2 regions of the Burkholderia sp. 3C genome follow, and region 1 is predicted to be linked to the other one. Evidence: riboswitches for the same ligand, from Rfam matches in the RefSeq annotation. Region 1 holds a riboswitch; the other holds the start of a gene.

Region 1 (5,318 bases):
GAGAGGATGCAGCGCTTTCAATTCAGGCGGCGACAGGCGTGTGACGGCGTCCCGTTGATACTTCTCCAGTTCGAAGGGAAGGTCCAGCTCTTCGCAGAGCCAGATGATCCGTTCGGATTGCGAATGACCCAGATGATGAATTTTCAGCATGACGTGTGTTCCTCGGTATGAAATGTAGCGAGCGAGACGGCGACGAGCTGCGGTGGCTAAACGCTGTCCGGCGTGCCGAGATGGCTGGCGGACAACGCCGAGCGCCCGCGGCGTTGTCCGCGAACGTCGGTGGGCAGATAGCCGAACCGCTCACGGAAGCGGGCGGAGAAGCGCGATGCGGAGGCATAACCGGTGGCCAGGGCGATCTCGAGTACAGGCACATCGGTGTTCTGAAGCAACGCCAGCGCATGCGACATGCGGACATCCTGCTGAAGCTGGCGAAACGATGTGTCTTCCGCCGCCAGCTTTCTGCGCAGTGTCGGCACGCTGGTTGCGATTTCGTCGGCGACGCGTTCCATCGACCACGCCATCGACAGATCCGCGGCAAGCAGCGTGCGAACCTGCTCGCCGAACGACGCCGGCGCCGACGCCAGGGACGAAAAATGAAAACCGCGTTCGGCAAGCCACAGCAGCACTTCCCGCAAACGGCTCGCCGCGATCGCCGGCGGCAGGCCTTCGGCCGGTTGCAAGCCATTGAAGGCGCGATAGAACGATGCGCGAAACGCGTCGCCCAAGCCGGCATGCACGGCCACGCGCGGGCTCGGCCGGCGCCTGACCGGCCCGGGCATCGCGAGCAGCGCCGCACTCCAACTGATCCAGAGCGCACGGTAGAGGCCGCTTCGGCCGGGCGTGTTGGAGATGTCGACGCGTTCACCGGCCTGCAGCGTGAACGCCGCCCCGGGGTTCGCGACGCCCTCGCCGCCACGCCAGCGAATCCGCTTGGTGCCCTCCTCGACGAGAATGAGCGTTGCCTGACCGACCACGATCCGACGCGAGGTCAGATCGGAGCGTTGCACGATATGCCCCGCCGCGCCCACCTCGGGCCTGGACAGTACGCTGCGTGAACCCGCTCCGAACCGGATTGCCTCGGCGAGGCGGTCGGCGGCCTCGCTCTCTGCCGACAGGTAGGCATTCACAGGACATCCGACAGCGAGCGCGTCGGCCACGGCACGGGCGATTCGAGCGTGGCAACGATCGGCTGCGGGCAGCGTGATGCGCGAGCGCAACGCGGCGCGGTGTCGAACGGTGAAGCGATCATGGCGGGTATCGTTGATGTCCAGGGAACGTGAGCCATTCTGTCATCAAATATCGGCACGATCGCGACGGTTTCGCTCAATCTCTGTGCGAATTCGCTCATCTCGTCGCAGCGAGGTTCGGACCGCATCCGGGCAGTCGGTCAATGCCGCGAATTCAACCCTCGCCGATCACCGACGTCACGGCCTCCGCCGTTGCCGCCGACAAGGTCCAGCCGAGATGCCCATGCCCGGTGTTGTAGAAGACGCCCGGGCGCTTGCCACGCCCCACTCGCGGCAGCATGCTCGGCAACATCGGCCGCAAGCCCGCCCACGGCACCACGCGAGACGTCGAGACGGCGGGAAAGTAGCGGCGCACCCAATCGACCAAAGGCTCGATCCGATCCGCGCGAATGTCCCGGTTCGCGCCATTGAATTCCGCCGTGCCGGCAACCCGGAAACGATCCGCGCCCAGACGGCTGGTCACGATCTTCGCGCGATCGTCGAGCAGGCTGACCCAGGGCGCGCCGTCGCGGCTCGGTGCATCGTCCAGTTGCACGGTGATCGAATACCCTTTGACCGGATAGACGTTCACGTGGTCGCCCACCATCGCGGCGAACTGCTTACTGCCGACCCCGGCGCAGATCACGACACGATCGAAAACCTCCTGTTGCCGCCCGGAGGCGATCGAGATCCGGCCGCCCTCGATCGACTCGATGCCGCCGACCGCCGTGTCGTAATGAAATTGCACGCCGCGACGCTCGCAGGCCGACGACAGCCCCCGGGTAAATTTGTGAATGTCGCCGGTTGAATCGGACTCCGTAAAGAATCCGCCGTGGAAACTGCCCTGAAGCGCCGGCTCGATCGCGCGCATCTCCTCCGGCGTCACCGCTCGACGGTCCAGCCCGCCTGCACGCAGCAAGGTGTTCACGCGCGTGGCCGCGTCGTGCTCCTTGCGCGTTGCATAGAAGTGCAAAATACCGCGCCGCTCGTGATCGAACTCGATGCCCTCGCGCTCCGCAATCTCGAACAGATGGGCACGGGCGGCGATCGCCAGCCGCACGGTCTCGATCGTGTTCGCTTCGTAGCGCGGGATCTTCCCGAGGAATTCGGCGATCCAGCCGTACTTGTGCGCACTCGGGCGCGGGTTCAGGAGCAGCGGCGCGTCGCGCGTGAACATCCAGCGCAACCCCTTCAATACCGTGGCGCGGCTGTTCCAGACTTCCGCATTGCTGGCCGAGAGCTGGCCGCCGTTGGCGAAGGAGGTTTCCATTGCGGCATAGCGGTGCCGTTCGAAGACGGTGACGCTGTGGCCGCGTTGCGAAAGCGCATAGGCGGTCGTGACGCCGGTAATGCCGGCGCCAATGATGGCGATTCGTGACATGTGATGGTCCAGACAGTGTTGAGCATTGCCGGCGATCCGTGCCGCCGGCGCATTTGCCCCATCTGTCCGTTTACCTGAGAGTTTCGCCACATCCCGCATGACATCGCGGTTGCGGCTCCCCTTCGGTGGGCGCGCAAGGCGCCGCTCTCCAGAGTGTTCCCGCATCACGGTCCTTTTGCCTGAGAGTTTCCGGGGCGGTTGCTCCGTCGGCGCCGCTTGACTTGAGCAAGCGGTCTCTCCCGTGATGCACGTGTAGAACGACCGCAAACTTACCATACGCAATGCGGAACGGCCAACGAAAACGCGATATCCCTTACCGCGCGCTCGTCCTCGACACCGATCTGCCGATACACGGCGTCGAAGCCTCCACGGCGGCCCCGCGACGCGTGCCCCGGTATGGATTTTCGCGCCCCCGCCAAGGCATCGACCGCCTCTTTCGCCCGCCATTCAACCGGTACGGGATTGACTCGACCACCGGTGCCCGCATCGCCGTCGCGCCGGCGTTTTCCGGTTTTAGTACTAGTCCTATGCGGTTCGAAACCGGTCAGATATCACCGATGGTCAGCACTTTGTAAAGTGAACTCATCGGTTAAAACCTACTGGAGCGAACCATGAAAACCTCACTGATCCAACGCGCAGTCACCACCACCTTCCTCGTCGGCGCCATGTTTGGCGGCGTGAACGCAGCCCATGCCGCTTCGACCAGCGACTACTTCGTGGCGAAGGGCTCGGCCACCGTCGACGATTCCGCCACGGCCAAGGGCGCGAACGCAGTGGCAGCCGGCGCGTCGGCCGCCGCGAATGGCGCCGACTCGGCCGCCCTCGGCCACGGCGCCATCGCCGCATCGGCAGGCGCCAGCGCGATCGGCGCGGGTGCCAGCGCCTCGGGCGCCGGGGCTGTCGCACTGGGCAACAACGCGGTGGCGGCCTCGGGCAGCGCCGGCAACATCGCCATCGGCCAGGGCTCGCTGTCGAACGGTGGCGGCGGAGCGATCGCGCTGGGCCTCAATGCCAACAGCGGCAGCTACGATTCGGTGGCGGTCGGCACCAATGCGAAGACGCTCGGACATAGCTCGGTATCGATTGGGGAAGACGCCCTGAGCGCCTCGTCCGATTCGGTGACGCTCGGTCACGCGGCCAGCACAGCCGGCAGCAGCTCGGTCGCCATTGGCGTGAAGGCAGCGGCCAACAGCTATAACTCCGTCGCGATCGGCAACGGCGCGCAGACCAACAGCTACAACTCGGTCGCACTCGGCAACAGCGCGCTGACCACCGGTTCGAGCTCGGTCGCCATTGGCGTGAAAGCAACGGCCAACAGCTACGACTCCGTCGCGCTCGGGGCGGCCGCCACCGCGAATTCGTCGCTGGCGGCGGCGATCGGCTACGGCGCAGCCGCGAATTCGCAAGCCGCCGTGGCCGTCGGCTACAAGGCGACCGCCAACAAGGTCGCGGACATCGCGATCGGCGATCAGGCGCTGGCCGACTCCACCGGTCTGGGCAATCCCGCGTCGGCACTCGGTTATCAAGCGCACGCAATCGGCTCGGGCACCGCGATCGGTGCACTCGCAAACGCCGCCACGGTCCAATCGACCGCGTTGGGCGCGAACAGCACGGTATCGGAACTCAACGGCACCGCGATCGGCTTCGGCGCGCAAGTGCAAGCCGGCGCCACCAACGCCGTCGCACTCGGCCAGGGCAGCGTCGCCAATCGCGCCAACACCGTCTCGGTGGGCGCGGCGGGAGCCGAACGCCAGATCACCAACGTCGCGGCCGGCACCGCCGACACCGACGCGGTGAACGTCGCGCAACTGAAGCAGGCCGGCCTGGTGGGCAGCGACGGCTCGACGCTCGACGCGCTCGTGTACGACGCCGGCTCGAACCGCGGCATGGTCACGCTCGGCGGGATCGGCGCGGCGCAGACGGTGGCGCTCACGAACGTCGCGGCAGGCCGCATCGCGGCGAACAGCACCGACGCCGTGAACGGCGGCCAACTGTTCGAGCTGACCTCGCGGGTCGATGCCCTGGCGAGCACGGGCTATGCCGGCAATACCGGCAATACCGGCCGGGATGCGGGTAACGGCGGCCCGGTCGACGGTGCCGGCCAGCGCATCACCAACGTCGCGGCCGGTGTGGCCGACACGGACGCGGCGAACGTCGGCCAGTTGAACTCGGCTGTCGACAACGGCGTGCAGCGCGCCAACGCCTACACGAACCAGCAGGTCGGCCAGTTGCGTTCGGACGTGGACGGCTACCGCAAGGACGCGGCCGCCGGCTCGGCCTCGGCGATGGCGATGGCGAATTTGCCGCAGGCGGTGCTGCCGGGCGAACGCGTGGTGTCGATCGCGGGCGGCACGTACGGCGGCCAGTCGGCGATGGCGCTCGGCCTGTCGACCGCCACGCAAAAGTGGATGGTCAAGGGTTCGCTGACCACCAACACGCGTGGCTCGGTAGGCGCGGGCGCCGGTGTGGGCTACCGCTGGTAAGGCTTGCTGACGCGTTCTGACAACAACAACGACGAACAGAGAGAGCAGGACCGGCCCCGTGGTTCGTTCCGGAAGTCGTGGCGGGGTCGTTTGGCCGGGCTGAATGCCCGGCTTTTTTTCGTCCCTGTCCCATAGCCTGGCGAGCCGTCGACCGCCAGACTGCTGTTTTGCGGTCCGGCGGCAGCGCAGCCGGGCACATCTTGCCGGCAGAGGAATCGCGATGACATT
Region 2 (5,318 bases), on a different contig from region 1:
AGTTCAGTCGTTTTTTCGGCGTGCCGCCCGGTATCGCCCGGCAGTAAATCAGCAAGTTTGTCCAAATCCCCGGCCGGTGCGTGGCCGAAGCTGTGCTCACCATCCACCTTATCCGGGAGCACAGCATGATCGATTTACGAAGTGACACCTGCAGCCAGCCGACTCAGGCCATGCGTCAGGCCATCGCCAACGCGCCGGTCGGCGACGACGTGTATGGCGACGATCCGACCGTCAAGGCACTTGAGCGAGAAGTCGCGGAATTGCTGGGCAAGGAAGACGCGGTGTACATGGTGACCGGCACGATGACCAATCAGGTCGCGATCCGCACCCATACGGAACCGGGCGACGCGGTTCTCTTCGATCAGAATGCGCACGTCTATATTCTCGAAGGCGGCGCGCCGGCTGCGTTCTCCGGGGTACTCCCGCGCCTGCTGCCCGGTGTGCGCGGCGTCTTCACGCCGGACGACGTAGCGAATGCGCTCGGCGTGTCGCATCGATTTTTCCCCACCACGATTCCAGCCCCGATCAAGCTGCTCTGTGTGGAAAACACCCACAACATCGGTGGCGGCAAGGTGTGGCCGATCGAGCAGCTGCAGGCCGTTTGCGAGCTTGGCCGGCAGCGCGGCCTCGCACTGCACCTGGATGGCGCGAGGCTCTGGCATGCGACAGCCGCCACCGGGATTCCCGAGCGCGAATACGCACGCTATTTCGATTCGGTCAGCGTGTGCTTTTCGAAAGGGCTCGGCGCGCCCGTGGGTTCGGCGCTGGCTGGCTCTCGTGATTTCATCGCGCGCGCGCGTCGTTTCAAGCAGCAGATCGGTGGCGGGTTCCGCCAGGCCGGGATCGTCGCGGCCGGCGCGTTGCACGCACTGCGCCATCACCGTGAGCGGCTTCATGAGGATCACGAACATGCGCGCATGCTGGCCAACGGCATCGCGGGCCAACCCGGCATTTCCCTCGATGTGTCCACGGTCGAAACGAACATCGTGAGGTTCGGCATATCGTCGCTCCCGGCCGGTGAATTCGTCGAGCGGCTTTACGAAAAGGGGCTGCATGTCCTGCCGTCCGGTGCGGACGGCGTTCGCGCGATCCCTTACCTGAACATCACCCGCGATCAGGTGCAGGAGGCGATCGATATCATCTCGGCCGTCGCGCAGGCCAATGCGCATACGGCCGGCGGCAACGTCGCCCGCGACAACGTATCGTCACGCGCCGGATACTGACCCGGCGGTCGAGAGGCACGACTGAACGACTATTTGAATAGGAATACTTGAGATTGGGGGTGGAACCGACACGCGGTAATGGATTTCCCGTTGCCGAATTATGGCGCACGCCGTTCAGGGTAACTTGGCAATCGTTCTATTCGTGCATCACGGGAGAGACCGCTTGCTCGAGCGGCGCCGACGGAGCAACCGCCCCGGAAACTCTCAAGCAAAAAGATCGTGATGCAAGAACGCTCTGGAGAGTGGCGCCTCGCCCACCCACCGAAGGGGAGCCACCGCCGTGGCGCAATCCGGGCGGTGGCGAAACTCTCAGGTAAATGGACAGATGGGGCATCGGCGCCGGCGGCGGTTGTCGTCGGCGATGCTCAATTCGATCTGGACCATCACATGTCACGAATCGCCATCATCGGCGCCGGCATTACCGGCGTCACGATTCGAGCGGCACCGCTATCGCGTCGGTGATCGGCGCCGATTGATTGAACCGCACATGTCGTTGTTGAAGACATCCACGGCTAGGCATGTCTCCGATCTCTGGCTTGAATACTACTTTAATAGTAGTATTCAAGCCGCGGCGATGATGGCGCTCGAAGCCGTGCAGCGAGCGCCAAGCCGCATGTCACGCTGTCCGGTCAACCCGGCTGTGTACAGGACAACGATTCGATGGCGGAGATATGAGCAATCATCATGAAGGGCTTCGGGTTCTGATCCTCGGTGCTGGCGCGCTGGGCGGCTACTATGGCTCGCGTCTGATCCAGGCGGGCGCGAACGTGACGTTTCTCGTGCGCCCGAACCGCGCGGCCGCCTTGGTTCGCGACGGCCTGCGCGTGTCGAGCGCGCTGGGGGATTTCGGTGCGGCGGTCAATGCCGTGACCGCGGATGCGGTGGAGCCGGGCTACGACCTGGTCTTGCTGACCTGCAAGGCTTACGACCTCGACGACGCGCTGGATTCGCTGGCGCCCGCGCTCGCCGGCACGACCGGTGTGCTCGCATTGCTGAACGGCATGGCGGTGTACGACACGCTGGACCGTCGCGTCGGGCGGGAACGGGTGCTGGGCGGCGTGTCCTATATCGCCGCGTCGCTCGCAGAGGACGGCCATGTCGTGCACACCGGCAGTCAGGACAAACTGATTGTCGGTGCGCGCCATCCCCTGCAGCGCGATCTGGTACGCCGCTTCCACGCGGCGATCGCATCCACGCCGGGTTTGCGCGTGGCGTCGGAGCGGGTCGAAGCCGACCTGTGGCAGAAGTGGGTGATGTTGTGCTCGGGCGCCGCCGCGACCTGCCTGATGCGCGGGCGCTTGTGCGATATCTTGCGGACGGCGGATGGCAAGGGCGTGATCGAGGCGCTGCTCGACGAATCGCTTGCCGTGGCCGCGGCGGAGGGGTTCGGCCTCGGCGAGCAGGCGGTGAGCGGCGTTCGCGGTTTCCTGCTCGACCCGGATTCGACCTGGGCCGCGTCGATGATGCGCGACATCGCGCGGCGCGCGCCGCGCATCGAGTCCGACGCGATCGTGGGCGACATGATCGCCCGGGCGGCGCGCCATCGGATCGAGACACCGTATTTGCGAACCGCCTTTGCACATCTGCAAACTTATGCGCTTCAGGATACGAACTGAGGCGTGCAGTTATTCGGGCGTGTCGCGGTCGGCATTGTCGCCTCGTCGATACGCCCGGTGATTGAGCAGGGGCGGTAGCGCCGCATGACTTGCCGGTGATCAGGCCGTGTCGCGTGCGCTCCGAAGCAGCGCGATGGTCCTGTCGATATCCGCATCTTCGGTGCGCCACGACGATACGCTGAGGCGGAATGCAGGGCGTCCGTCCCACACCGCCGGCCCGAACCAGGCTTCGCCCGAGCTTTCAACGGCCTGCCGGATCGCAGCAGTCTGCGCATCGTTTTCTCCCCGAACCAATACCTGGTTGAGGACAACGCGATTCAGCACGTCGAAACCGGCATCGCGCAACCCGTGCGCCAATCTGGTCGCCTGGGCGCAATGACGTTCCACCATCGCGGCCACGCCTTGCTGGCCGAGCGTGCGCAGCGCGGCCCAAATCGTGATGCCGCGAGGGCGTCGGGAGAATTCGAGCGTGAGGTTCTTCTGGGCCAGGCGCGAGCCGGTGGCGTAGACGGCATCGCTGCTCAAGGTTTCCGCCAATGCGTCGGGATCGCGGCAGATCGCCATCGCGCAGTCGTAGGGCGTATTCAGCCACTTGTGCCCGTCCGTGGTCCAGCTGTCCGCGAGTTCCACACCGTCCGTATGGTGCCGCAACGCCTGCGATGCCCGCGCCCACAAGCCGAACGCGCCATCCACGTGTACCCATGAGCCTTGCGCCTTTGCCTTCGGAATGAGCGCTGCGAACGGATCGAATTCGCCGGTGTTCACCTCGCCGGCCTGCAGGCAAAGGATGGTGTTGGCGTCGAGTTCGGGCAGGCGCTCGGGATCGACGCGGCCGTGCGCGTCAGTGGCCGCCGGAATGACCTGCTCCGTGCCGAAGCCGAGCACCCGCAACGCCTTGAGCACCACCACGTGAATCCGCGCCGATACCACCACGCGGATTTGCGGCGCACCGTACAGCCCCTTCGTGTCGAGATCCCATCCGGCCCGCTTGAGCAAGGCGCGCCGCGCGGCCGCCAGGCAACTCAGCCCGCATGCCGTGGCCGACGTGCCGAAGCCGACGGCGCTGCCTCGCGGCAGATCGAGCGCCTCGAGCAGCCAATTGCCGGCCACTGCCTCGATGCACGCACTGACGGGCGATGCCATGGCCAGCGGCGCGCCCTGATCCCACGCCATCATCAGCCGCTCGGCCGCGGCCGCGCCCGGCAACGACGCTCCCACGACGAAACCGAAATAGCGCGGCCCGTTCGAGGCCACCGTGGCGGGCGAGCCGATGTCGTCGAGCAGCGCCAGCGTATCGTGCGCGGAGCGCCCTTGTTCGGGGAGCGGTTCGTCGAACGCGGCCAAGGCCGCGAGCGCCTCCGGCGTGGGAAAGACACGCCGGGTTTCGACCGACTCGAGATAGTGGGCCGCGCGCTGGTCGGCGTCGGCGAGCAGGGCAATTTCGCCGGCTTTCATGTCGGCGATGCTGCCCGGGGCCGGAAGGTGAGTGTTCATATTGTTCAGGAAAACGAAGCAGGATGGGAGGGCGCCGAACGCGCTGCGTCAGGCAACCGGGAGGAGCGGCAGCGCGGTATCGGTGTTCGAGTCGGATACCGCGGCGACCGTGGCGGCCTTGACCGCGGGGGCGCTGACCGCATCGAGTCGGGCGAGCTGCTCGGCGCTCAATGTCAGATTCGCCGCACCGAGGTTGCTGACGAGCTGCGGCAGCGAACGCGGCCCGATCAGCGGCAGCCCGCCGTGCGCGGCGACCCAGGCGATGGCGACCTGGTCCGGCGTGGCCTGCAGTTCGCGAGCCATGTCGAGCACCGTGTCGAGCACATCGGAGCGCTGTCGCGAATCTTCGGCCTGGAACACGGCGCCGCCGAATGCTTCGCGTCGACCCGCTTCGCCGTTCCGATATTTTCCGGTCAACATCCCGCCGCCGAGCGGCGACCAGGTGAGCGTCGCGAGGCCCAGGGCGCGGCAGGCCACGAACACGTCGGCCTCGGGCTCGCGATGCACGAGGCTGTATTCGAACTGCGCGGCGGCAATCGGCGTCGCGCGCGTGATCTCGGCGAGCGTGACGGCGCGGGCGAGGCGCCATGCCGGGAAGTTGGACAAGCCGGCATAGACGATCTTGCCCGCGCGCGCGAGGTCGTCGAGCCCGCGCACGATTTCCTCTGACGGCGTGAATGCGTCCGGCTGATGTACCCACAGCAGATCGATACGGTCCGTCTTCAGGCGCTTGAGGCTCGCCTCCACGGACGCGATCATCGCCTTGCGGCTATTGCCGGTCACGAGACGGTCGGGGGTCGGGCTGGCGCCGCTCGAGAATTTGCTGGCGAGGAAGAAAGAGTCGCGCCGGCCCTGCAACAACGATCCGAGAAATTCCTCGGACTGGCCGAATTGATAGACATCGGCCGTATCGATGAAATTACCGCCGGCTTCGGCATAGGTCTCGAACAGGGCGGCGCTTTGCGCTTGGTCGGCGCCGTGGCCC

Evidence for each region. Region 1 has a riboswitch for glycine ahead of ACYP33_RS16110 (D-amino acid dehydrogenase). Riboswitches for the same ligand answer to the same signal wherever they lie in the genome.
Region 2: another riboswitch for glycine. It lies ahead of ACYP33_RS23590 (ketopantoate reductase family protein); the one in region 1 lies ahead of ACYP33_RS16110 (D-amino acid dehydrogenase).

The regions. Positions count from the first base shown of each region.
Region 1 is NZ_BAAILN010000091.1:75,546-80,863, forward strand. Features, by position in the region: gene ACYP33_RS16095 (glutathione S-transferase family protein) at 1-150, opposite strand, end outside; gene ACYP33_RS16100 (helix-turn-helix transcriptional regulator) at 207-1,127, opposite strand; gene ACYP33_RS16105 (hypothetical protein) at 1,124-1,348, opposite strand; gene ACYP33_RS16110 (D-amino acid dehydrogenase) at 1,402-2,607, opposite strand; glycine riboswitch at 2,669-2,760, opposite strand; glycine riboswitch at 2,765-2,859, opposite strand; gene ACYP33_RS16115 (YadA family autotransporter adhesin) at 3,219-5,090, shown strand; gene ACYP33_RS16120 (hypothetical protein) at 5,194-5,318, shown strand, end outside.
Region 2 is NZ_BAAILN010000119.1:75,541-80,858, forward strand. Features, by position in the region: gene ACYP33_RS23580 (AraC family transcriptional regulator) at 1-47, shown strand, start outside; gene ACYP33_RS23585 (threonine aldolase family protein) at 126-1,223, shown strand; glycine riboswitch at 1,364-1,453, shown strand; glycine riboswitch at 1,458-1,549, shown strand; gene ACYP33_RS23590 (ketopantoate reductase family protein) at 1,895-2,839, shown strand; gene ACYP33_RS23595 (pyridoxal phosphate-dependent decarboxylase family protein) at 2,939-4,294, opposite strand; gene ACYP33_RS23600 (aldo/keto reductase) at 4,382-5,318, opposite strand, start outside.